Regions from separate parts of the Pseudomonas sp. Emmai genome, predicted to be linked through region 1. Evidence: predicted binding sites of a transcription regulator. Region 1 holds the regulator's gene; each other region holds the start of a gene.

The links. Region 1 encodes sigma-54, which starts transcription at its own class of promoters, with help from an activator protein. Its sites were predicted from a motif close to ANTGGCATNNANNTTGCTNT; they were not measured.
Region 2: a site for sigma-54 is predicted at 3,418-3,437, ahead of ACY4LX_RS10540 (circularly permuted type 2 ATP-grasp protein). Genes of this name have one in related genera too.
Region 3: a site for sigma-54 is predicted at 2,962-2,981, ahead of flgB (flagellar basal body rod protein FlgB). Genes of this name have one in related genera too.
Region 4: a site for sigma-54 is predicted at 2,375-2,394, ahead of glnA (glutamate--ammonia ligase). Genes of this name have one in related genera too.

The regions. Positions count from the first base shown of each region.
Region 1 is NZ_CM143685.1:1,340,988-1,346,538, forward strand. Features, by position in the region: gene ptsN (PTS IIA-like nitrogen regulatory protein PtsN) at 1-321, opposite strand, end outside; gene hpf (ribosome hibernation-promoting factor, HPF/YfiA family) at 334-642, opposite strand; gene ACY4LX_RS05865 (RNA polymerase factor sigma-54) at 716-2,209, opposite strand; gene lptB (LPS export ABC transporter ATP-binding protein) at 2,394-3,119, opposite strand; gene lptA (lipopolysaccharide transport periplasmic protein LptA) at 3,119-3,667, opposite strand; gene lptC (LPS export ABC transporter periplasmic protein LptC) at 3,654-4,226, opposite strand; gene ACY4LX_RS05885 (KdsC family phosphatase) at 4,240-4,764, opposite strand; gene ACY4LX_RS05890 (KpsF/GutQ family sugar-phosphate isomerase) at 4,764-5,551, opposite strand, start outside.
Region 2 is NZ_CM143685.1:2,305,003-2,310,553, forward strand. Features, by position in the region: gene ACY4LX_RS10515 (hypothetical protein) at 114-644, shown strand; gene ACY4LX_RS10520 (PLDc N-terminal domain-containing protein) at 716-907, shown strand; gene speE (polyamine aminopropyltransferase) at 1,155-2,030, shown strand; gene ACY4LX_RS10530 (hypothetical protein) at 2,283-2,516, shown strand; gene ACY4LX_RS10535 (ribonuclease E inhibitor RraB) at 2,731-3,072, shown strand; gene ACY4LX_RS10540 (circularly permuted type 2 ATP-grasp protein) at 3,469-4,878, shown strand; gene ACY4LX_RS10545 (alpha-E domain-containing protein) at 4,891-5,551, shown strand, end outside.
Region 3 is NZ_CM143685.1:5,571,768-5,577,318, reverse strand. Features, by position in the region: gene flgA (flagellar basal body P-ring formation chaperone FlgA) at 23-784, opposite strand; gene ACY4LX_RS25595 (chemotaxis protein CheV) at 870-1,802, shown strand; gene cheR (protein-glutamate O-methyltransferase CheR) at 1,849-2,676, shown strand; gene flgB (flagellar basal body rod protein FlgB) at 3,024-3,431, shown strand; gene flgC (flagellar basal body rod protein FlgC) at 3,435-3,878, shown strand; gene flgD (flagellar hook assembly protein FlgD) at 3,894-4,622, shown strand; gene flgE (flagellar hook protein FlgE) at 4,654-5,551, shown strand, end outside.
Region 4 is NZ_CM143685.1:673,403-678,953, reverse strand. Features, by position in the region: gene typA (translational GTPase TypA) at 1-566, opposite strand, end outside; gene thiI (tRNA uracil 4-sulfurtransferase ThiI) at 706-2,160, opposite strand; gene glnA (glutamate--ammonia ligase) at 2,491-3,897, shown strand; gene ACY4LX_RS03030 (DUF4124 domain-containing protein) at 4,189-4,698, shown strand; gene ACY4LX_RS03025 (DUF4124 domain-containing protein) at 4,695-5,321, shown strand.

The sequences.
Region 1 (5,551 bases):
CGGGACCAGCAGTACAAACAGCAGGTCCACCGGGGCGCCGTCGATGGCGTCGAAATCGATAGGTGCGTCAAGGTGCATCAGGGCGCTGATGGGCGAGGTACAGCCCTTCAGGCGACAGTGGGGGATAGCGATGCCGTTGCCAAAACCGGTGGAACCGAGTTTTTCACGGGCAATCAGAGCCTCGAAGACATCTTGCATCTCCAGATCCGGCACTTCCCGGGCGATCAGGTTGGCAATTTGCTCGAGGGCTTTCTTTTTACTGCCGCCCGGCACGTTCACGAGGGAACGGCCGGGGGTCAGGATGTTTTCAAGTCGGATCATGGGTTGGGGATGTTAACGACCGGTCGCGCCCTGGAGGAGGCTCTGGGTCTTTTCCTTATGCTTTTTGAGTTGTTTATCCAGCTTGTCGGTCAATGCGTCGATCGCCGCGTACATATCGGTATGTTCCGCGTTGGCGACTACTTCATTGCCGGGAATATGCAGGGTGGCTTCGATTTTCTGCTTCAGCTTCTCGACCGTCATCGTGACCTGCACGTTGGTGATCTTGTCGAAATGCCGCTCTAATCGTTCGAGCTTTTCGCCGATGTAGGCGCGCAGGGGTTCGGTCACTTCCAGTTGGTGTCCACTGATGTTGACTTGCATACAGCTTCTCCTTCGTTGCCAGTGCATAAAGCGGCAGATCAGATGATCTACCACTGGAACGCTGTGCTGTGGCTTACATCAACCGCTTGCGTTCGCTCGAAGGCGCGATTCCCAGGGATTCGCGGTACTTGGCGACGGTGCGGCGAGCCACCTGAATGCCTTGTGCCTCCAGTAAACCAGCGATCTTGCTGTCACTCAACGGCTTTTTCTGATTTTCCGCGGCAACCAGTTTTTTGATGATCGCGCGGATCGCTGTGGACGAGCATTCACCGCCTTCGGAGGTGCTGACATGGCTGGAGAAAAAGTATTTCAGCTCATATATGCCCCGTGGGGTATGCATGAACTTTTGGGTGGTCACCCGTGAAATCGTCGACTCGTGCATGCCCACCGCTTCGGCGATGTCATGCAGGACCAGCGGTTTCATGGCTTCGTCGCCGTACTCCAGGAAGCCGCGCTGGTGCTCGACGATCTGGGTGGCCACTTTCATCAGGGTTTCGTTGCGGCTTTGCAGGCTCTTGATGAACCAGCGGGCTTCCTGCAACTGGTTGCGCATGAAGGTGTTGTCGGCGCTGGTGTCGGCGCGGCGTACGAAACCGGCGTACTGAGCGTTGACCCGCAGCCGCGGCACCGATTCCTGGTTCAGCTCCACCAGCCAGCGCTCGTTGTCCTTGCGCACGATCACGTCGGGCACGACGTATTCGGCTTCGCTGGACTCGATCTGCGATCCTGGGCGCGGGTTCAGGCTCTGGACCAGTTCGATCACCTGGCGCAGTTCATCTTCCTTGAGCTTCATGCGGCGCATCAACTGGCTGTAGTCGCGGCTGCCGAGCAGGTCGATGTAATCGCTGACCAGGCGCTTGGCCTCGGCCAGCCAAGGGGTCTTGGCGGACAGCTGGCGCAATTGCAGCAGCAGGCATTCGCCCAGGTTGCGCGCGCCGATGCCAGCCGGTTCGAATTGCTGGATGCGGTGCAGGACGGCTTCGATTTCGTCCAGTTCGATGTCCAGTTCCGGATCGAAAGCTTCGAGGATTTCCTCGAGGGTTTCGTCCAGGTAACCCTGATTGTTGATGCAATCGATCAGGGTCACGGCAATCAGGCGATCGGTGTCGGACATCGGCGCCAGGTTCAGTTGCCAGAGCAGGTGGCTTTGCAGGCTTTCGCCGACCGATGTGCGAGTGGTGAAATCCCATTCGTCGTCATCGTTGCTGGGCAGGCTGCTGGCGCTGGTCTGGTAGACGTCTTCCCACGCGGTGTCGACGGGCAGTTCGTTGGGAATGCGCTCGTTCCAGTCACCTTCCTCGAGGTTGTCCACCGTCGGGGCGGTTTCCTGGTAGGAGGGTTCTGAAACATCGGCATTGGGTTGCTGTTCGGCTTTGTCGGCCAAGGGATCGGCGTTATCGAAGTCGTCGCCTTCTTCCTGGCGTTCGAGCATCGGATTGGACTCCAGGGCCTCCTGGATTTCCTGTTGCAGGTCCAGGGTCGACAATTGGAGCAGGCGGATGGCCTGTTGCAGCTGAGGTGTCATCGTCAGCTGCTGGCCCATTCTCAAGACTAGCGATGGTTTCATGGCAGGGGCTTAACACCTTATTCGCCGGCGCGCATGCGCCATCCACTACAGGGCGCCGGAGCGCCAAACTTAAGCAAATTATATGCCCGAAACTGCATCGTTTGCCTAGAGCGCTGTAACAATAAAAACTTATTGATTTTTTATCGAGACAAGCGCTCGGACAATCAGCCAGACACCTCAGTGCTTAAAGGCGGAACTCATGACCCAGATACACTTCCTTGACCAGTTCGTTGGCCAGGATGGTGGCGGAGTCACCTTCGGCGATCAGTTGGCCATCGTTGACGATGTAGGCGGTTTCGCAGATATCCAGGGTTTCACGGACGTTGTGGTCGGTGATCAGCACGCCAATGCCCTTGGCCTTGAGGTGATGGATGATCTGTTTGATGTCGCCCACCGAAATCGGGTCCACGCCGGCGAAAGGTTCGTCGAGCAGGATGAATTTCGGGTTGGTGGCCAAAGCCCGGGCAATTTCCACCCGGCGGCGTTCACCTCCGGACAGGCTCATGCCGAGGTTGTCACGGATGTGGCTGATGTGGAATTCCTGCAGCAGGCTTTCCAGCTCCTTGCGACGACCCGCCTTGTCGAGTTCCTTGCGGGTCTCGAGGATGGCCATGATGTTGTCGGCTACCGACAGCTTGCGGAAGATCGACGCTTCTTGCGGAAGATAGCCGATACCGGCCTTCGCACGACCGTGCATCGGCTGGTGGCTGACGTCCAGGTCGTCGATCAGTACGCGACCCTGATCGGCCTGCACCAGGCCGACGATCATGTAGAAGCACGTGGTCTTGCCGGCGCCGTTCGGGCCCAGCAGGCCGACGATCTGACCGCTGTCGATGGACAGGCTGACGTCGCGCACGACCTGGCGGCTCTTGTAGCTCTTGGCCAGATGCTGAGCTTTCAGAGTTGCCATTACTGGGCCTTTTTCTCGTCGGTTTTCGGCTTCGGCTGGATCACCATGTCGATGCGCGGACGCGCCTCGGTGACCTTGCTGCCCGTGGCACGGCCGGCGCTCGCCAGTTTCTTGACCGTGTCGTAGACGATTTTCTCGCCCTGGGTGGTGTTGTTGTCCTTGTCGACGACTTTGGCCTTGTCGATCAGTACAACGCGGTTTTGCGCGGCATGGTACTGGATGGTCACGCCCCAGCCCTGAACAGGCTTGGTGTCACCAGCGGTCTGCAGTTGCTCGAAGTAAGCAAGATTGCCCACCGAGGTCACCACATCGATGTCGCCGGTCGGGGTGCGGGTGATGGTCACGGTATTGCCTTTGACCTTCATCGAACCCTGGGTAATGATCACGTCACCTTTATAGGTGGCAACGCCATTCTTGTCGTCCAGTTGGGCATCGTCGGCCTGAATACGGATAGGCTGCTCTTGATCGTTCGGCAGAGCCCAGGCGCTCACGCTTCCCAGTGCTGCGCCCAGACTGAGCAAAATAGGGAGGGTTTTAACGAGCCTCATACTGTCCTCTTACGTTCGATAGCAGATGTATTCTGCTTTCTTTCAAATACGCTTTCATTCCGTTGCCAGTCGACACACCACCAGCGCCGTCGATTCTAACGGGTTGATCGGTCTGCGCATATTGCTGCTGCGGGAACACGGTCATCCGGGTGCTGGTAACGATCAAATTACGGTTCTTTTCATCGGTGCGTGCAATACGCACCGAATCGATCAGTTCTACCTGGGTGCCGTCCGCGTTCACTTCACCGCGCAAACTGGTGACGTGCCATGGAAAATCGGTGCCGCGGTACATGTTCAGGTCCGGATTGGTCAGCAACGACACGTCGGTCGCCTTGAGGTGCTCGACCTTGTCGGACGTCAAGTCGTACTGCAGGCCACCGTCGGGCAGGTACTGCACGCTGTGGGCGTTAATGGCGTAATAGTCGATTGCACTTTCATCGACCGCGACGACCGGCTTGTCAAGGAAGCGTTCCGGGCTGATGTTCCAGTAGCCGACCGCCGCAAATATCGCAGCGATACAACCGAACAGCATAAATCTGCGAAACTTTTTGCTCAAAATAAACATAAATGGCTCACAGGTACGCGGCGTTGGCCGCATCGAGGCGGCCCTGGGCGCGCAGGATCAATTCGCAGAATTCGCGGGCGGCACCTTCGCCGCCACGGGCCAGGGTGATGCCGTGGGCGTGTTCGCGCACGAAGCTGGCGGCATTGGCCACCGCCATGCCCAGGCCGACGCGACGAATCACCGGCAGGTCTGGCAGGTCGTCACCGAGGTAGGCAACCTGTTCATAGCTTAGATTGAGTTGGGCAAGCAGCTCGTCGAGCACCACCAGTTTGTCTTCGCGACCCTGATACAGATGTGGAATGCCGAGGTTTTTCGCTCGACGTTCGACCACCGGGGTCTTGCGGCCGCTGATGATAGCGGTCTGTACGCCGGCTGCCATCAACATCTTGATGCCTTGGCCATCGAGGGTGCTGAAAGTCTTGAATTCGCTGCCGTCTTCGAGGAAGTACAGGCGTCCGTCGGTGAGGACGCCGTCGACGTCAAAGACCGCCAGTTTGATGTTCTTGCCGCGTTGCAGCAGATCGTCGCTCATCACATTACTCCGGCACGCAGCAGGTCGGACAGGTTGAAGGCGCCCACCGGGCGGTCTTCCTTGTCGACGACTACCAGTGCGTTGATTCGATGGTCTTCCATGATTTTCAGGGCTTCGGCTGCCAGCATATCGGCCCGGGCGGTCTTGCCATGAAGGGTCATGACTTCATCAATGGTCGTGTGGTGGATGTCGATGGTGCGGTCGAGGGTGCGGCGCAAGTCGCCGTCAGTGAAGATCCCGGCCAGTTTGCCATTGGGTTCCACGATCGCGGTCATGCCCAGGCCTTTGCGGGTCATTTCCATCAGCGCGTCCTTGAGCAGCGTGCCGCGTTGCACCTGGGGCAATTCTGCGCCGGCGTGCATGACGGTTTCCACTTTCAGCAGCAGGCGGCGGCCAAGCGCGCCACCTGGATGGGAAAAGGCGAAGTCTTCCGCGGTAAAGCCGCGCGCTTCCAGCAGCGCCACGGCCAGGGCGTCGCCCATGACCAGGGCGGCGGTGGTGGAGGAGGTCGGCGCCAGGTTCAGCGGGCAGGCTTCATGCTCCACGTGTACGTTGAGATTGATCTCGGCGGCCTTGGCCAGCGGCGAATCCGGGTTGCCGGTCATGCTGATCAACTGGATGCCCTGGCGCTTGATCAGCGGCAGCAGGGTGACGATTTCATTGGTGGAGCCGGAGTTCGACAGCGCCAGGATGATGTCGTCGCGGGTGATCATGCCCATGTCGCCGTGGCTGGCTTCAGCCGGGTGCACGAAGAACGCCGTGGTGCCGGTGCTGGCCAGGGTGGCGG
Region 2 (5,551 bases), 960 kb from region 1:
CCGAGCGGGAGCAAGCTCCCTCGCCACAGGTCCATGCCAGATCCCGCCAAAATTCCTGCGAATGCGCTATCCTTCGCGCCCTCAAAATCTCCCTCGCTACAGGATCCATCCCCATGAAAACCGCACTCGTCGAACTCATCAGCAAAATCAGCTCCGGGTGCATGGGCGATGATGAAATCCTGAAGATCGCTGACGAAGCGGCCCAGGCCTACGCCGATCCCGAGGCGTTCCTGGGCGCCAACCCGGACATCAACTACGACGACACCTTCCCGATGCCGTTAGGCGAATGGGTCGTGGTGGGCAGTCTGCCGGAGACCGTGCTGTTCCAGGCTGACACCTACATGGATCTGTTCGCCCAGATCGTCTCTTCGTTCGGCCCGGGTGTGGACTTCAATATCAAGCCCAAGCAACTGGCCAAGACCGAAGCCCTGACCGCGCTCAACCGCATCCAGGTGCAGATGGGCAGCATGAACAAGGAAAACGGCGGTTACACGCTGATGAACTTCAGCCAGTTGCTCGACGACGAACTGCAAGTGGTGCTGGTCTACGGCAACGACGTGCCCCGCGTACTCGAACTGTGCGCTCAGGTCGGCATCGCCGCTGCGCCTTCTCTGGAAGCCTTGAAAGTGGCAATCCACGTTTAACGCAATAAAACGGAACCCTCGCAGGAGCCGACTATCCTAAGACTGCATGCCACTTTCTTCGGAGCAACACTATGGGTTCCAGTTTTAACGGTCTGGTTGGCCTGATCATTCTTGCCCTGGACATCTGGGCCATCATCAACGTGCTGAAAAGCGGTGCAGAAACCGGGATGAAGATCATCTGGGTGCTGCTGATCCTGCTGCTGCCGGTACTGGGCCTGATCATCTGGGCCATCGCCGGGCCACGGGGGAATGTCCGTATCTGACACCACCCTCTGTAGGCGCGAGGCTTGCCCGCGAAGGCGTCGTGTCATTCAACATTGATATCGACTGACACGACGCCTTCGCGGGCAAGCCTCGCTCCTACAGGATCGCGGTTCGTCATCACGTGACGTTCGACCTGTCATGTTCCGCAACGTAGAATGCGCCCCTTTGCCGGGCAATCGAGCCTCTCGATTGGCCATCATGGGCGGGTAACCGTCCGTTGCCGCCGCATTCATCGGAGCACTTCCCATGACCACCACCAAGACCAGCGAATACCTGGAAACCCTCTACGAAGGCTACGGCCAGCGTTTTCGCATGGAAAAACTGCTGCACGAAGTGCGCACCGAACACCAACACCTGGTGATCTTCGAAAACCCGCGCATGGGCCGGGTCATGGCGCTGGACGGTGTGATCCAGACCACCGAAGCCGACGAATTCATCTACCACGAAATGCTCACCCACGTGCCGATCCTCGCCCATGGCTCCGCCAAGCGCGTGCTGATCATCGGCGGTGGCGACGGCGGCATGCTGCGTGAAGTGGCCAAGCACGGCAGCGTCGAGCACATCACCATGGTCGAGATCGACGGCACCGTGGTCGACATGTGCAAGGAGTTCCTGCCAAACCACTCCAAAGGCGCGTACGACGACCCACGGCTGAACCTGGTGATCGATGACGGCATGCGTTTCGTTGCGACCACCACCGAGAAATTCGACGTCATCATCTCCGACTCCACCGACCCGATCGGGCCGGGCGAAGTGCTGTTCTCGGAAAACTTCTACCAGGCCTGCCACCGCTGCCTGAACGAAGGCGGCATCCTGGTGACCCAGAACGGCACGCCGTTCATGCAGCTGGGCGAAGTGCAAACCACTGCCGGGCGCCTGCGCAGCCTGTTCCCGGATTGGCATTTCTACCAGGCGGCCGTGCCGACCTACATCGGCGGCGCCATGACCTTCGCCTGGGGCGCGACCAACACCGCGTATCGCAAGTTGTCCCGCGAAACCCTGCAACAGCGCTTCGCCGGCAGCGGCATCATCACCCGCTACTACAACCCGGAAATCCACATCGGTGCGTTCGCCATGCCGCAATACGTGCTGAACGCGATCAACAAGCCAAGCAACGACTAAGTTATCCACAATCCCTGAACAACGCGTAACCCCTGGATAACGCGTAACCCCTGTAGGAGCGAAGCTTGCTAGCGAAAGCGGTGCATCAGTCGACATGTGTATTGACTGATACACCGCTTTCGCGAGCAAGCTTCGCTCCTACAGGGGTTTTTGTTTTTTCATGAGTCAGCATCCAATCCGTTTGAACGATCAGTCCGCCCAAAAGTCCAGATAGTTGTAAGCCCATTTGCGGGTTTGATCGAGGAGGCACTGATGCAAAAGTGGAAAATCACTTTCGTGGATGATCACGGCGAAACGCTCGACGAAGTCTTTGAGTGCGACGAGTGCCCGGATAACGAGCACGCGGCCAAACTCATCAAGGCCCGACTCCTTCCTGTGGCTGCCGAACTGGATCTGAACGATCTGGAAGGGCGAACCAGCGACGCCAGCGTCAAAAGTCTCAAGACCCAGAACAGCATTCAAATCCTCGGCATCACTCCTGTCTGAACCTCACCTGTCTCATTCTCAACCAGGCCTTGGCAGCGGCTCCGACTTGGGGCTACTCTGCAAGCGAGATCAGCGAACGGATCGCTAAGGTCTGGTCTTGTCAGCTACATGCTTAAATCCCGGCGGCAACCTGGTTGCCGTATCGCCTTCACCATTCGGTTGCGGGCGTCGGGTGTACGGAAAGTCTATCCATAGGGTTTTAGGAGGACGTTTCATGAGCACAGCCTATCAAGAAGACATCAGCACCAGCGTACTGCGCCGCATGAAGGAAGGCGGTTTCGACTTTTCACGATTCCATCCCATCGAGTTCTACGCGATTTTCCCGGACGAGGAGCGGGCACGCAGGGCGGCAGGTCATTTTTGTGGTGAATCCTTGAATGCCCAGATCAGCGTGCGCGACGACGGCGCATGGCACCTGGAACTGAGCAAAGTGATGTACGCCACCTATGACGGTATCGGCGACTTTGAGCAGGACTTCGAGGCGGTGGTTGAACCTTTGGGCGGCATCATCGAAGGATGGGGCGTCAAGCAGGAGGTACGAGGGCTACTCGCATAACACTATGAACAGCGACAACATTCACTAACGGCTGACCTTCGGGTTGGCCGTTTTCGTTTGTGGTTGCCTGAAACCCTGTTGGCAAAACGCTGAAACAAGAATCCTGGGCAAAAAAAACCGCCTGAACAGGCGGCCAAAGGGAAGTTCGAGAGGTTTTGCAACGATTGCGCGGATTATCCGCACCATCCCCCGGGCAGTGAAATCAACTCTGACTATGCTGGTGATAGGCGACAACATTGCTTCGCAATGAAGCGGGGGCGATCAGGTTGGGGCGTTTGCCGCACAGCATTGGTGCGGTGCTTTTGGGGCGATTATCCAACTGATTGAAATCTAAGCGTTTATGCCGATGGCACGGGCCTTGCGATGCCTAGATGTCCGGGTGACAAGGAGTACGGCATGATCCGCACCTATTTTGATGAGATGTACGATGCCGGCGGCCTGGTCCGCCCGCATTACCGGGAGTTTGCCCGTTGGCTGGCCGAAACGCCTGACGAGCTTTTGGCACAACGGCGACGCGAGGCCGATCTGTTGTTTCATCGCGCCGGCATAACCTTCACGCTCTATGGGGATGAGCAGGGGACAGAGCGCCTGATTCCCTTCGACACCATCCCCCGCAGCATCCCCGCCAGTGAATGGCGGATCGTCGAACGGGGCTGCATCCAGCGGGTCAAGGCGTTGAACATGTTCCTCGCCGACCTCTATCACGAGCAGCGCATCATCAAGGCCGGCATCATCCCGGCCGAGCAGGTGCTGGCCAACGAGCAATACCAGTTGGCGATGCAAGGCCTGGATTTACACCGGGACATCTATTCCCACATTTCCGGCGTCGATCTGGTGCGCGACGGCGACGGCACGTACTACGTGCTCGAAGACAACCTGCGTACCCCGAGCGGCGTGAGCTACATGCTCGAAGACCGCAAGATGATGATGCGCCTGTTCCCCGAGTTGTTCGCGGCGCAACGCATCGCGCCCATCGACCACTACCCGAACCTGTTGCTCGACACCCTGAAAAGCTCCAGCCCGATCGATAACCCGAGCGTGGTGGTGCTGACGCCGGGCCGTTTCAACAGCGCGTTTTTCGAGCACGCCTTTCTGGCGCGAGAGATGGGCGTGGAACTGGTGGAAGGCGCGGACCTGTTTGTGCGCGATGACAAGGTGTTCATGCGCACCACGGACGGGCCGAAAGCGGTCGACGTGATTTACCGGCGCCTCGACGACGCGTTCCTCGATCCGCTGGCGTTCAACCCGGATTCGATGCTCGGTGTGCCGGGGCTGTTGTCGTCCTATCGCTCCGGCAACGTCGTGCTGGCGAATGCCATCGGCACCGGGGTCGCGGACGATAAGTCGGTGTACCCGTTCGTGACCGACATGATTCGTTTCTATCTGGATGAAGAGCCAATCCTGAAAAACGTGCCGACCTTCCAGTGCCGCAATCCCTCGGAGCTGTCCCACGTCCTGGCCAATCTCCCCGACCTGGTGGTCAAGGAAACTCAGGGCTCCGGTGGTTACGGAATGCTGGTGGGGCCGGCGGCGACGGCGGCGGAAATCGAGTCGTTCCGCGCACGGATCAAAGCCAAGCCCCACGCGTACATTGCGCAACCGACCTTGTCGCTGTCGACCTGTCCGACCTTTGTCGAAAACGGCATCGCGCCACGCCACATCGACCTGCGTCCGTTTGTATTGTCTGGCCGCGAAACCCGGGTTGTGCCCGGTGGTTTGACCCGTGTTGCTTTGCGTGAAGGCTCCCTGGTGGTGAATTCCTCCCAGGGCGGCGGCACCAAGGACACCTGGGTGGTCGAGGATTGAAGGAAGCCTGCCATGTTAAGTAGAACTGCCTCGGATTTGTATTGGATGTCGCGTTACCTGGAGCGGGCGGAAAACCTCGCACGGATGCTCGACATCAGTTATTCGCTGTCGCTGATGCCGCAGGACGGTCGTGGCGATGGCCTGCATGAACTCGCCATGCCGCTGCTGATCACCGGCACCCTGGACGATTACCTGGAGCGCCACGGCGAGCTGCACGCCGAACGGCTGCTGCATTTCTTCGCCCTGGACGCGGCCAACCCGGCGAGCATCTACAGCTGCCTCGGTTCGGCGCGGGCCAGTGCCCACGCGGTGCGTGGGCGAATCACCGCCGACATGTGGGAAAACATCAACGCCACCTGGCTGGAAATTCGCGGGATCGCGGAACAGGGCTTGAGTCGCTATGGCATGAGCCGGTTTTGCGAGTGGATCAAGGAACGCTCCCACCTGTTTCGCGGCGCGTCCTACGGCACCATCATGCGTAACGATGCGTTTCGCTTCATTCGTCTAGGCACCTTTATCGAGCGGGCCGACAACACGCTGCGCCTGCTCGACGCGCGCTACGAAATGGCCGGCGATCAGGCCGAAGCGGTCAGCGACGGTACGGCTCACGCCTATTACCAGTGGAGTGCGTTGCTGCGGGCCTTGTCCTCGTTCGAGGCCTACACCGAGATCT
Region 3 (5,551 bases), 2.9 Mb from region 1:
CCAGAGCGCCATAGCTTGACCTCTACATGGGCACTTCCACTTGGCCCGGCGCGGTGACTTGCGCCTTGATGACCCGCATGGAGTTGAGGTTTTTGACCCGTATTTGCTCGGCCAGGCCGCCATTGGACAGCGCTTCACCCGGCATCCGCACACTGAGCGTACCACTGCGGGCGGTAATCACCACCTGGTCGCCCTTGCGCACCACTTCAGCCTGTTCCAGATGGACCAGGGTAATGACCTGATCGCCGACCGTTGGTCGGGTAAGTTTTTGCCCGATGGCCTGGTCAACCGAGGTGAAATAGCCCTGGTTGATCAGGCTGATGTCCCGCTCGCGCATAGCAACGTCGCCGGGTTCGATAATCCCGGCGCGCTTGAGGGGGCGGGTGGTGATCACAACGTCCCGAAACAGGCGCACTTGAGCGGGTACGAACACGGTCCACGGGGAACTACCCTCACAGCGAACCTTGACCGTGACCCGGCCAATCGGGGTCGCCGGGCTCTCCAGTGTGGCTGTCAATTCCTTGTCGCACATGGGCATGCGCAGGCGTGGATCGAGCTGCTTGACCTCGATTTCGTAGCGGCCTTCCGTTTGACTGGTGGCCAGATAGTCTTCTACGGTGAATTCAAGAAAGCCCTGAGTCACGCCGATAAGCATATCAGGCAAGGTAACCGCGTCAGCAACGGCAGGGCTGCCAACAGGAAATAAGCAAACGGCCGACACCACGCACAGCAAATTGCGGTAGGTTGATGTCAGGCGTCGGAAAAATGTCGTTTGTTCGTTCATACGGGTTAAAAAGCAAGCGCCGTGCCGTTTAGTGATGAATGTGCGTCGCAACACAACTTAGCGTTGTTGGTGTAGGAGTCTGGGCATGGCTGGTGTAATGGATTCGGTAAACCAGCGCACGCAACTGGTAGGGCAGAATCGCCTGGAGCTGTTGTTGTTCCGTCTCGACGGTCAGCAGCTGTATGGCATCAACGTGTTCAAGGTTCGTGAGGTGCTGCAATGCCCCAAACTGACCTTGATGCCCAAGTCCAGTCCCGTCGTGTGCGGTGTGGCAAATATTCGTGGGGCGACCATTCCGATCCTGGACCTGGCGATGGCCACTGGTTCCGGTCGGTTGCTCGACCAAAGCAATCCCTTCGTGATCATCACGGAGTACAACACCAAGACCCAGGGTTTCCTGGTCCGTTCGGTAGAGCGCATCGTCAACATGAACTGGGAGGAGATTCATCCGCCACCCAAGGGCACTGGACGCGATCATTACCTCACGGCTGTGACTCGGGTCGACAATCAGTTAGTCGAAATCATCGACGTCGAGAAGATCCTGGCGGAAGTGGCGCCGACACCGGAAGCGATCTCGGTGGGTGTGGTCGATGTCGAAACCCAGCACAAGGCGTTGTCCTTGCGGGTGTTGACGGTCGATGACTCGTCGGTGGCGCGCAAGCAGGTCTCGCGTTGCCTGCAAACGGTCGGCGTCGAAGTGGTGGCGTTGAACGACGGTCGACAGGCGCTGGATTACCTGCGCAAGCTGGTCGATGAGGGCAAGAAGCCGGAAGAAGAGTTCCTGATGATGATTTCCGACATCGAGATGCCGGAGATGGACGGGTACACCCTGACGGCCGAGATCCGCAGCGACCCTCGCATGCAAAAGCTTCATATCATCCTGCATACTTCGTTGTCGGGTGTGTTCAATCAGGCGATGGTCAAGAAAGTCGGTGCTGATGACTTCCTTGCCAAATTCCGTCCTGATGACCTGGCATCCCGGGTAGTCGACCGGATCAAAGCAGCAGATATCAGCTAGGGGCCTTCTGCCCCTGGCGGTCAACACGATTTAAGAGGCGGTATCTTTGTCTACAGGTAATTTGGATTTCGAACAGTTCCGGGTCTTCCTGGAGAAAGCCTGTGGCATTTTGCTCGGTGAAAACAAGCAGTACCTGGTTTCGAGCCGTCTCAACAAACTGATGGAACAGCAGGGCATCAAATCCCTGGGTGAGCTGGTCCAGCGCATCCAGACCCAGCCGCGCAGTGGTTTGCGCGAAATGGTGGTGGATGCCATGACGACCAACGAGACCCTGTGGTTTCGTGACACCTATCCGTTTGAAGTCTTGAAGAACAAGGTGCTGCCCGAAGCCATCAAGGCGGCTCCCGGCCAACGCCTGCGGATCTGGTCGGCGGCGTGTTCGTCGGGTCAGGAACCGTATTCGCTGTCGATGTCGATCGACGAGTTCGAGCGGACCAACATGGGCCAGTTGAAGATGGGGGCGCAGATCGTTGCCACCGATTTGTCCGGCACCATGTTGACCAACTGCAAGACCGGCGAGTACGACAGCCTGGCGATCGGCCGCGGTCTGTCGCCCGAACGCCTGCAGCGTTTCTTCGACCCGAAAGGGCCGGGCCGCTGGGCGATCAAGGCGCCGATCAAGAGCCGGGTGGAGTTTCGCTCGTTCAACCTGCTGGACAGCTACGCGGCCCTGGGCAAGTTCGACATCGTGTTCTGCCGCAACGTGCTGATCTACTTTTCCGCCGAGGTGAAGAAGGACATCCTGTTGCGCATCCACAGCACGTTGAAGCCGGGCGGTTATCTGTTTCTTGGCGCTTCTGAAGCGTTGAACGGTTTGCCGGATCATTACCAGATGGTCCAGTGCAGCCCGGGGATCATTTACCAGGCGAAGTGATGCAAAAGCAGCGCGCATAAAAACGGAGCCCTCAGGGGCTCCTTTTTTATGCGTGCTGCTTTTGCATGACGTAGGAGCGAGGCTTGCCCGTGAAGGCGATGTGCCAGACAGCATCATCATTGACTGACCCAACGCTTTCGCGGGCAAGCCTCGCTCCTGCAATTGAATCGGTGTTGGCCGTGGGAAAGCGGCAGAAAAGCGGCAGGCGGCGGAAACCCGTTGCCGCTTTTCTGGCATTGCCGCTTTGCCGATGCCCGCAAAGCCCCGGTTTACGGGGTTTTTTGAATTGGCACGCCGCTTGCTATGTTCAAGTTACGAAAAATCAGGTCACCCGAAGGTTTCCCGACATGAGCATCAGCTTCGATAAAGCGCTCGGTATCCACGAACAAGCCCTGGGCTTCCGCGCCCAGCGTGCTGAAGTCCTGGCCAACAACATCGCTAACGCCGACACCCCGAACTACAAGGCTCGGGATCTGGACTTCTCCAAAGTGCTTGCCGCACAGAACGAGAAAACCAAGAGCGGTTCTTTCGCCTTGAACATGACCAACAGCCGTCATATCGAAGCGCAAGGCCTGGGCAATGGCGACGAGTCGCTGTTGTATCGCACGCCGATGCAACCGTCGATCGACCAGAACACCGTGGACGCGCAACTGGAACAGTCGAACTACGCGGAAAACGCGGTCGGCTTCCAGGCCAGCTTCACCCTGCTCAACAGCAAATTCAAAGGGCTGGTTTCAGCCCTGCGTGGAGAGTAAGTCATGTCCCTCGCCAGTGTTTTCAACATCGCCGGTAGCGGCATGAGTGCCCAGACGACTCGTCTGAACACCGTCGCTTCGAACATCGCCAACGCCGAAACCGTCTCGTCGAGCATCGACCAGACCTACCGCGCCCGTCACCCGGTGTTCGCCACCATGTTCCAGGGCGGCCAGAGCGGCGGCAGCGATTCGCTGTTCCAGAACCAGGACGCCGCCGGCCAAGGCGTGCAAGTGCTGGGCGTGGTCGAAGACCAGAGCAACCTTGACGCGCGCTACGAGCCGAACCATCCGGCTGCCGACGCCAAGGGCTACGTCTACTACCCGAACGTCAACGTCGTCGAAGAAATGGCCGACATGATTTCCGCGAGCCGTTCGTTCCAGACCAATGCCGAAATGATGAACACCGCCAAAACCATGATGCAGAAGGTCCTGACCCTCGGTCAGTGATAAGGGGCGACTCAGATGAGTGTTACCGATTCCACCAGCGGCCTGAGCATTAACGACATTCTGGCGAACTCGTCGGTCAAGACCAGCAACTCCACGGCGGGCGGCATTGCTTCGGCGACCAACAGCGCCACCGGTAGCCAGACGCTGGGCAAAGATGCGTTCCTGCAATTGCTGGTGACCCAACTCAAAAACCAGAACCCGCTGGATCCGCAGGACAACAGTGCGTTCGTGGCGCAGTTGGCGCAGTTCAGCAGCCTGGAAGGCATCACCACGCTGAACGACACGGTCAGCTCGATTGCCGGCAACTACAACTCTTCGCAGGCATTGCAGGCTTCCTCCCTGGTGGGCCGTTCCGTGATCGTGCAGACCAACAATATCCAGATCGATGATCCGACCAAGCCTGTCAACGGCTCGGTGAACCTGACCTCGTCGATCGCCAGCGGCACCGTGACCATTGCCGACAAAGACGGCAAGACCGTCAGAACCATCGACCTGGGCTCCCGAGCCGTCGGCAACTCCAGCTTCACATGGGATGGCAAGGATTCGAGCGGCACTGCCGTTCCGGTCGGCGCCTACACCATCAAGGCCAGTACGCCGATCGACGGCAAGGCGACGGACCTGGCGGTGTACCTGCCGGCGACCGTCAACAGTGTGACCCTCAGCCAGACGGGCGGCGAGCTGATGCTCAACCTCGCAGGCCTGGGCCCGGTTGCCCTGTCCAAAGTTCAAACCATTGGTATATAGAGCCGACTAACACGGCACAAAGGAGTGGAATATGTCTTTCAATATCGGCCTTAGCGGTCTCTATGCAGCCAACAAACAACTGGATGTGACCGGTAACAACATCGCCAACGTGGCGACCACCGGTTTCAAATCCTCTCGCGCAGAGTTTGAAGACGTCTACTCGGCGACCAAGCTCGGCAGCGGCACCAAGGTGGTTGGCAGCGGCGTGCGCCTGTCCAACGTTTCCCAGCAGTTCACCCAGGGTGACGTCAACAACACGGGCAACGTGCTGGACATGGGCATCAACGGCTCGGGTTTCTTCACCCTGAGCAATAGCGGTTCGTTGTCGTACACCCGTAACGGTACGTTCAAGGTCGACAAGGACGGTTTCATCACCAACAGCGACCAGACGTCCCGCCTGCAAGGCTATGGCGTGGATGCCAACGGCAAGATCATTAACGGCGTGTTGACTGACCTGAAACTCGACACCTCGAACCTGGCACCGAAGACCACGACGGTGGTGACTTCGTCGATTAACTTGAACTCGACGTCCTTGCCGGTCGATAACACAGCGGCCACGGGGGTTCCATTCGACCCGACCAAATCGGCATCTTTCACCAAGCAGTTCACCACCCCGATCTATGACAGTCAGGGCAACATGCACCCGATGGATCAGTACGTGGTGAAAACCGGTGCCAATACCTGGAAGGTCTACACCCTGGTGGACGGTCGTAACCCGGATGCGACGGGCAGTGATCCAACCGACCCTGCTACCCCGCCGATCGCCTCGACGCTGACATTCGACACCAATGGCAATTTGCTGCAGGTGAGCACGCCGCCGGTCCCGCCGGCTACGCTCCCGACTATCAGCAGTGACCTGAAAATGACAGGCTGGGTGCCAGGCACCGTGACCAACGGCACCTGGACGGCCAACGGCGCCGGTGCCAACC
Region 4 (5,551 bases), 670 kb from region 1:
GACTGGTACAGCGGAGTCATGTCTTCAGCCATGTCGGTGTGTTCCAGACCGGCAATGCCGTTCAGGGCCGAGGCGTAGACGACTTTGAAGTCCAGCTGTTCTTCGGTAGCACCGAGGTTGTCGAACAGGTCGAAGATCTGGTCCAGAACCCAGTCCGGACGCGCGCCTGGACGGTCGACCTTGTTGATCACCACGATTGGACGCAGGCCGGCTTCGAAAGCCTTCTTGGTCACGAAACGGGTTTGCGGCATAGGGCCGTCTTGAGCGTCAACCAGCAGCAGAACGGAGTCAACCATCGACATTACGCGTTCAACTTCGCCGCCGAAGTCGGCGTGGCCCGGGGTGTCCACGATGTTGATGTGGTAGCCGTTCCAGTTGATGGCGGTGTTTTTCGCCAGAATGGTAATACCGCGCTCTTTCTCCTGGTCGTTGGAGTCCATCACGCGCTCGTCGTTGAGCTCGTTGCGCTCCAGGGTGCCGGATTGACGCAAGAGTTTGTCTACCAGGGTGGTTTTACCATGGTCAACGTGAGCAATGATGGCGATGTTGCGTAGATTTTCGATCACTTGTGTATCTCGATCAGAGGATTCGGTGTGCTGACAAGTCTTGGCAGCGATTAACAGTAGAGTCCGGCAAAGCCGTTACAGCTTGACGGCGGCGTCGGGGGGCCGGTGACGCAGGCCACAGGCAAACAGCCCCGGGCACTTAGCTCGGTCGATAAACGCGCACATTGGCATGCCCCTCACTGAGCAAATGGTGGGCATGCAGGCGACTCATCACGCCTTTGTCGCAATACAGCAGGTACTGGCGAGTAGGGTCCAGTTCCTTGAAACGAGCGTTCAATGCATAAAACGGCATCGTCTGTACCTCAATGCCAGCCAGTTCCAGCGGCTCGTCTTCAGCGGCATCCGGGTGACGGATGTCGATGATGATCTGGCCCGCCAGAGCTTCGCTGACTTCTTCGATCTGCAAGTCCTGGCCCAATTCGTCGATCACGCGATCGATCGGCACCAGTTTGGCGTTTTCGAGCGCACGCTCGAGGACCGCCATGTCGAACTGTTGTTCTTCGTACTCCACGCGGTTGCGCTTGGCGTGGGTCTTGGGGTTCACCGAGATGACCCCGCAGTATTCGGGCATGTGCTTGGCGAAGTCGGCGGTGCCGATTTCGTTGGCCAGGTCGATGATGTCCTGCTTGTGACTGGCGATCAGCGGTCGCAAGACCAGCTTCTCGGTCACACAGTCGATCAGGGACAGGTTCGGCAACGTCTGGCTCGAAACCTGGGAGATCGCCTCACCGGTGACCAGCGCATCGATATCGAGCCGATCGGCAATCTTCGATGCAGCGCGCAACATCATACGCTTCAAAACTACGCCCATATGACTGTTATCGACTTTCCCGAGAATTTCTCCCAGTACTTCCTCGAACGGCACACTGACAAATAACACGCGTTGGGAGCTGCCGTACTTCTTCCAGATGAAGTGCGCGACTTCCATGACGCCCAGTTCATGGGCCCTGCCGCCCAGGTTAAAGAAGCAGAAATGGCTCATCAGGCCACGGCGCATGATCTGGTAGGCGGCGACTGTCGAGTCAAAGCCGCCGGACATCAGTACAAGCGTCTGTTCCAGCGCTCCCAGCGGATAACCGCCGATGCTGTTGTGCTGGCTGTGGATCACATACAACCGTTGGTCGCGAATTTCGATGCGAACTTCGATTTCCGGCTCTTTCAGGGAAATCCCGGCGGCGCCGCACTGACGACGCAGCTGGCTGCCGACGTATTTCTCCACGTCCATGGACGTGAAGGTGTGGTGCCCGCCGCGCTTGCAGCGCACCGAAAAGATCTTCCCGGCCAGGGCATCGCCGTAGTGCGCTTTGCACTTGGCGACGATGTCGTCGAAGTCACCCAGCGGGTATTCGTCGACCTGCAGGAAATGCGCGATGCCCGGCATGCAGCTCAGGCGCTCGGTCATCTCCTTCAGGGCCCGGGGCTCAGTGACGCGGGTTTCCAGCTCGAGGTTGTCCCACACACCGTTCACCACCACAGCCGGGTCCAGATCGCGGAGCACGGCACGGATGTTCTTGGCCAACTGGCGGATGAAACGCATCCGTACCGGGCGGCTCTTGATGGTGATCTCGGGAAAGACTTTTACGATTAGTTTCATGAAAACAGCGCGCGCTGGGCCAGCCGAAAAAGGGGGGCGCGGATTATAGCGGAAATTGCTCAAGGTTTAACCAGTTAATATGCAGAAGGTTTCGCGCGCACCAAAACGGGTCATTTGTGGAAATAGACGCTACATTACAGGGCGCTTATTTCAGCTTTGCGACGCTTTGCACCTCTATAAGCGTGAAATTGGGGCAAAAAACCCATGGTGGGGCACTGGCATGCAATTTGCTCCCTTGTGAGGCAGGTTGCCTTGGCAGAGTATTCGCGCCGGCATCACCCACATTCTAAGGGCATCCACTACTAAGCCCGAAGCCACCCGGAGGACACTATGTCGAAGTCGGTTCAACTCATCAAAGATCATGACGTCAAGTGGATTGATCTGCGCTTCACGGACACCAAAGGCACTCAGCACCACGTGACCATGCCGGCTCGCGATGCGCTGGATGAAGCTTTCTTCGAAGAAGGCAAAATGTTCGACGGTTCCTCCATCGCTGGCTGGAAAGGCATCGAAGCCTCCGACATGATCCTGCTGCCGGACGACAGCACTGCCGTTCTCGACCCGTTCACCGAAGACCCAACGCTGATCATCGTTTGCGACGTCATCGAGCCTTCGACCATGCAAGGCTACGATCGCGACCCACGTGCGATCGCCAAGCGTGCCGAGGAATACCTGAAGTCGACCGGTATCGGCGACACCGTATTCGTAGGTCCAGAGCCTGAGTTCTTCATCTTCGACCAGGTGAAGTTCAAGTCCGACATCTCCGGCTCGATGTTCAAAATCTTCTCCGAACAGGGTTCGTGGATGTCCGACCAGGACATCGAAGGCGGTAACCACGGCCACCGTCCAGGTATCAAAGGCGGCTACTTCCCGGTGCCTCCGTTCGACCACGACCACGAAATCCGTACCTCCATGTGCAACGCCATGGAAGAAATGGGCCTGGTCATCGAAGTTCACCACCACGAAGTGGCGACTGCCGGCCAGAACGAAATCGGTGTGAAGTTCAACACCCTGGTCGCCAAGGCTGACGAAGTTCAGACCCTCAAGTACTGCGTGCACAACGTAGCTGTGGCTTACGGCCGCACCGCGACCTTCATGCCTAAGCCTCTGTACGGCGATAACGGTTCGGGTATGCACGTTCACCTGTCCATCGCCAAAGATGGCAAGAACACCTTCGCTGGCGAAGGCTATGCCGGCCTGTCCGACACCGCCCTGTACTTCATCGGCGGCATCATCAAGCACGGTAAGGCCCTGAACGGCTTCACTAACCCGTCGACCAACTCCTACAAGCGTCTGGTCCCAGGTTTCGAAGCTCCGGTAATGCTGGCCTACTCGGCGCGCAACCGTTCCGCTTCGATCCGTATTCCTTACGTGTCCAGCCCTCGCGCTCGCCGTATCGAAGCCCGCTTCCCGGATCCGGCAGCCAACCCATACCTGGGCTTCGCTGCACTGTTGATGGCTGGCCTGGACGGCATCCAGAACAAGATCCACCCTGGCGACGCAGCTGACAAAAACCTGTACGACCTGCCGCCTGAAGAGGCGAAAGAGATCCCACAAGTTTGCGGCAGCCTGAAAGAAGCCCTGGAAGAGCTGGACAAGGGTCGCGCGTTCCTGACCAAAGGCGGCGTATTCTCCGACGACTTCATCGACGCTTACATCGCTCTGAAAAGCGAAGAAGAAATCAAGGTCCGCACCTTCGTACACCCACTGGAATATGAGCTGTACTACAGCTGCTGATCCGGTAGCGCTGCGCTACGCGGCGTGACAAAAAGAGGCCTCCTTCGGGAGGCCTTTTTTGTGGGCGCTCGTTTACCTGATCGCCCTGTTGGTGATCGTCCCCACGCTCCGCGTGGGAATGCAGCCCGTGACGCTCCGCGTCACTGGACGCGGAGCGTCCCTTGAGGCATTCCCACGCAGAGCATGGGAACGATCAATCCTGCTTTTCCATTCCAAAATGTTTACAACTTGGGTCTATCGCCAGCCCTGACCTATGCTGCAACCCAACGCCTTCGCTTCCGGTCGATTTTTATGGGTCGTGGTTTTCTCCTGATGCTGCTGTTGATCGCCCTGCCCGCCGCAGCGCAGATCTATAAGTACACCGACGCCAACGGCAACACCGCCTACAGCAATCAACCGCCCGATGGCGTCAAAGCGCAGCCGGTGGAGTTGCCGCCGCTCAACAGCGTCGCGCCCTCGGCGCCGCCCGCCGCTCCCGTCGAGCCCAACAGCCGTGAACAACCCCGCCACGCCTACGAGGTGCTGGAGTTGACGGGCCTGCCCACCACCGAAGCCCTGCGCGCCAACAACGGCACCTTCACCGTCAATGTGCTGATCAAGCCGCGCCTGCAAGGCCCGCATCAGTTCCGGTTGTTGCTGGACGAGCAGCCTTATGGCCAGCCGAGCAACGTGCCGATCCTGCAACTGGTGAATGTGGATCGCGGCGAACACAGCCTCGCGGTCCAGGTGATCAGCGGAGAGGACGTCATCCAGCAAAGCCCCAGCGTGACCTTCACCGTGCAGCGGGTGCATACGCCTTGAGCCGCTGGCTGATCGGCGCACTGCTTTTGCTCAGCAGCCTGACAGCGATGGCTGACGTCTATACCTACGTCGACGCCCAGGGCAATCGGGTCTTCACCGATCAACCGCGCCCCGGCAACGCCAAGCGTGTGCCGCTGGCCACCAGCAATCGCATGTCGGCCAACCCGACCAAGGCAGCGCCGGTGATCGCCGCACAAAAGTCCGAAGTAAAACCGCCGTTCCACTACGACATGCTGCGCGTACTGGTGCCAGAACCCGACGCGACAATCCGCAGCAGCGCCGGCGAGGTGATTGTCAGCGTTACCAGCGAACCCGGCCTGCAACCGGGGCATCGCTACCGTTTGCTACTCGACGGCCAGCCCACCGCCGAACCGGGCCTCAGTCCGGTGTTCGCCCTGAGCAATCTCGACCGTGGCAGTCACAACCTGTCGGTAGAAATCCTCGACGAACAGGGCCGCACCGTCGAGCGCACGGCCAATCAACCCTTCCACATGCTGCGCATCTCGCTGGCGCAGAAGCGCCAGGTCAAGCCCTGCACCCTCACCGACTACGGCCAACGGCCGGAATGTCCGCTCAAAGACAAACCTCCCGAAGAAAAAAACCCCTTCCTGAAGTTCTTCTAACCTCGTTCAGCTTTGCGCACTATATTGGTGCAATCGGTTGCACCGTACCCACATCGAAACCCATTTTGGTTCGAAAGTACCCGCGAAAGCTGGCAGAACGCCACGCGATCGAGCGCTAAACGCCCGTTTCAGGCCTTAAACGCTTCTTTTCGGAGCTTTGGTTTGGTTTTTGCATTTTCCTCGCATCAGCGCTCAGTTCATGGGCGCGCCCCTGCTCCAAAAGAGGTCCG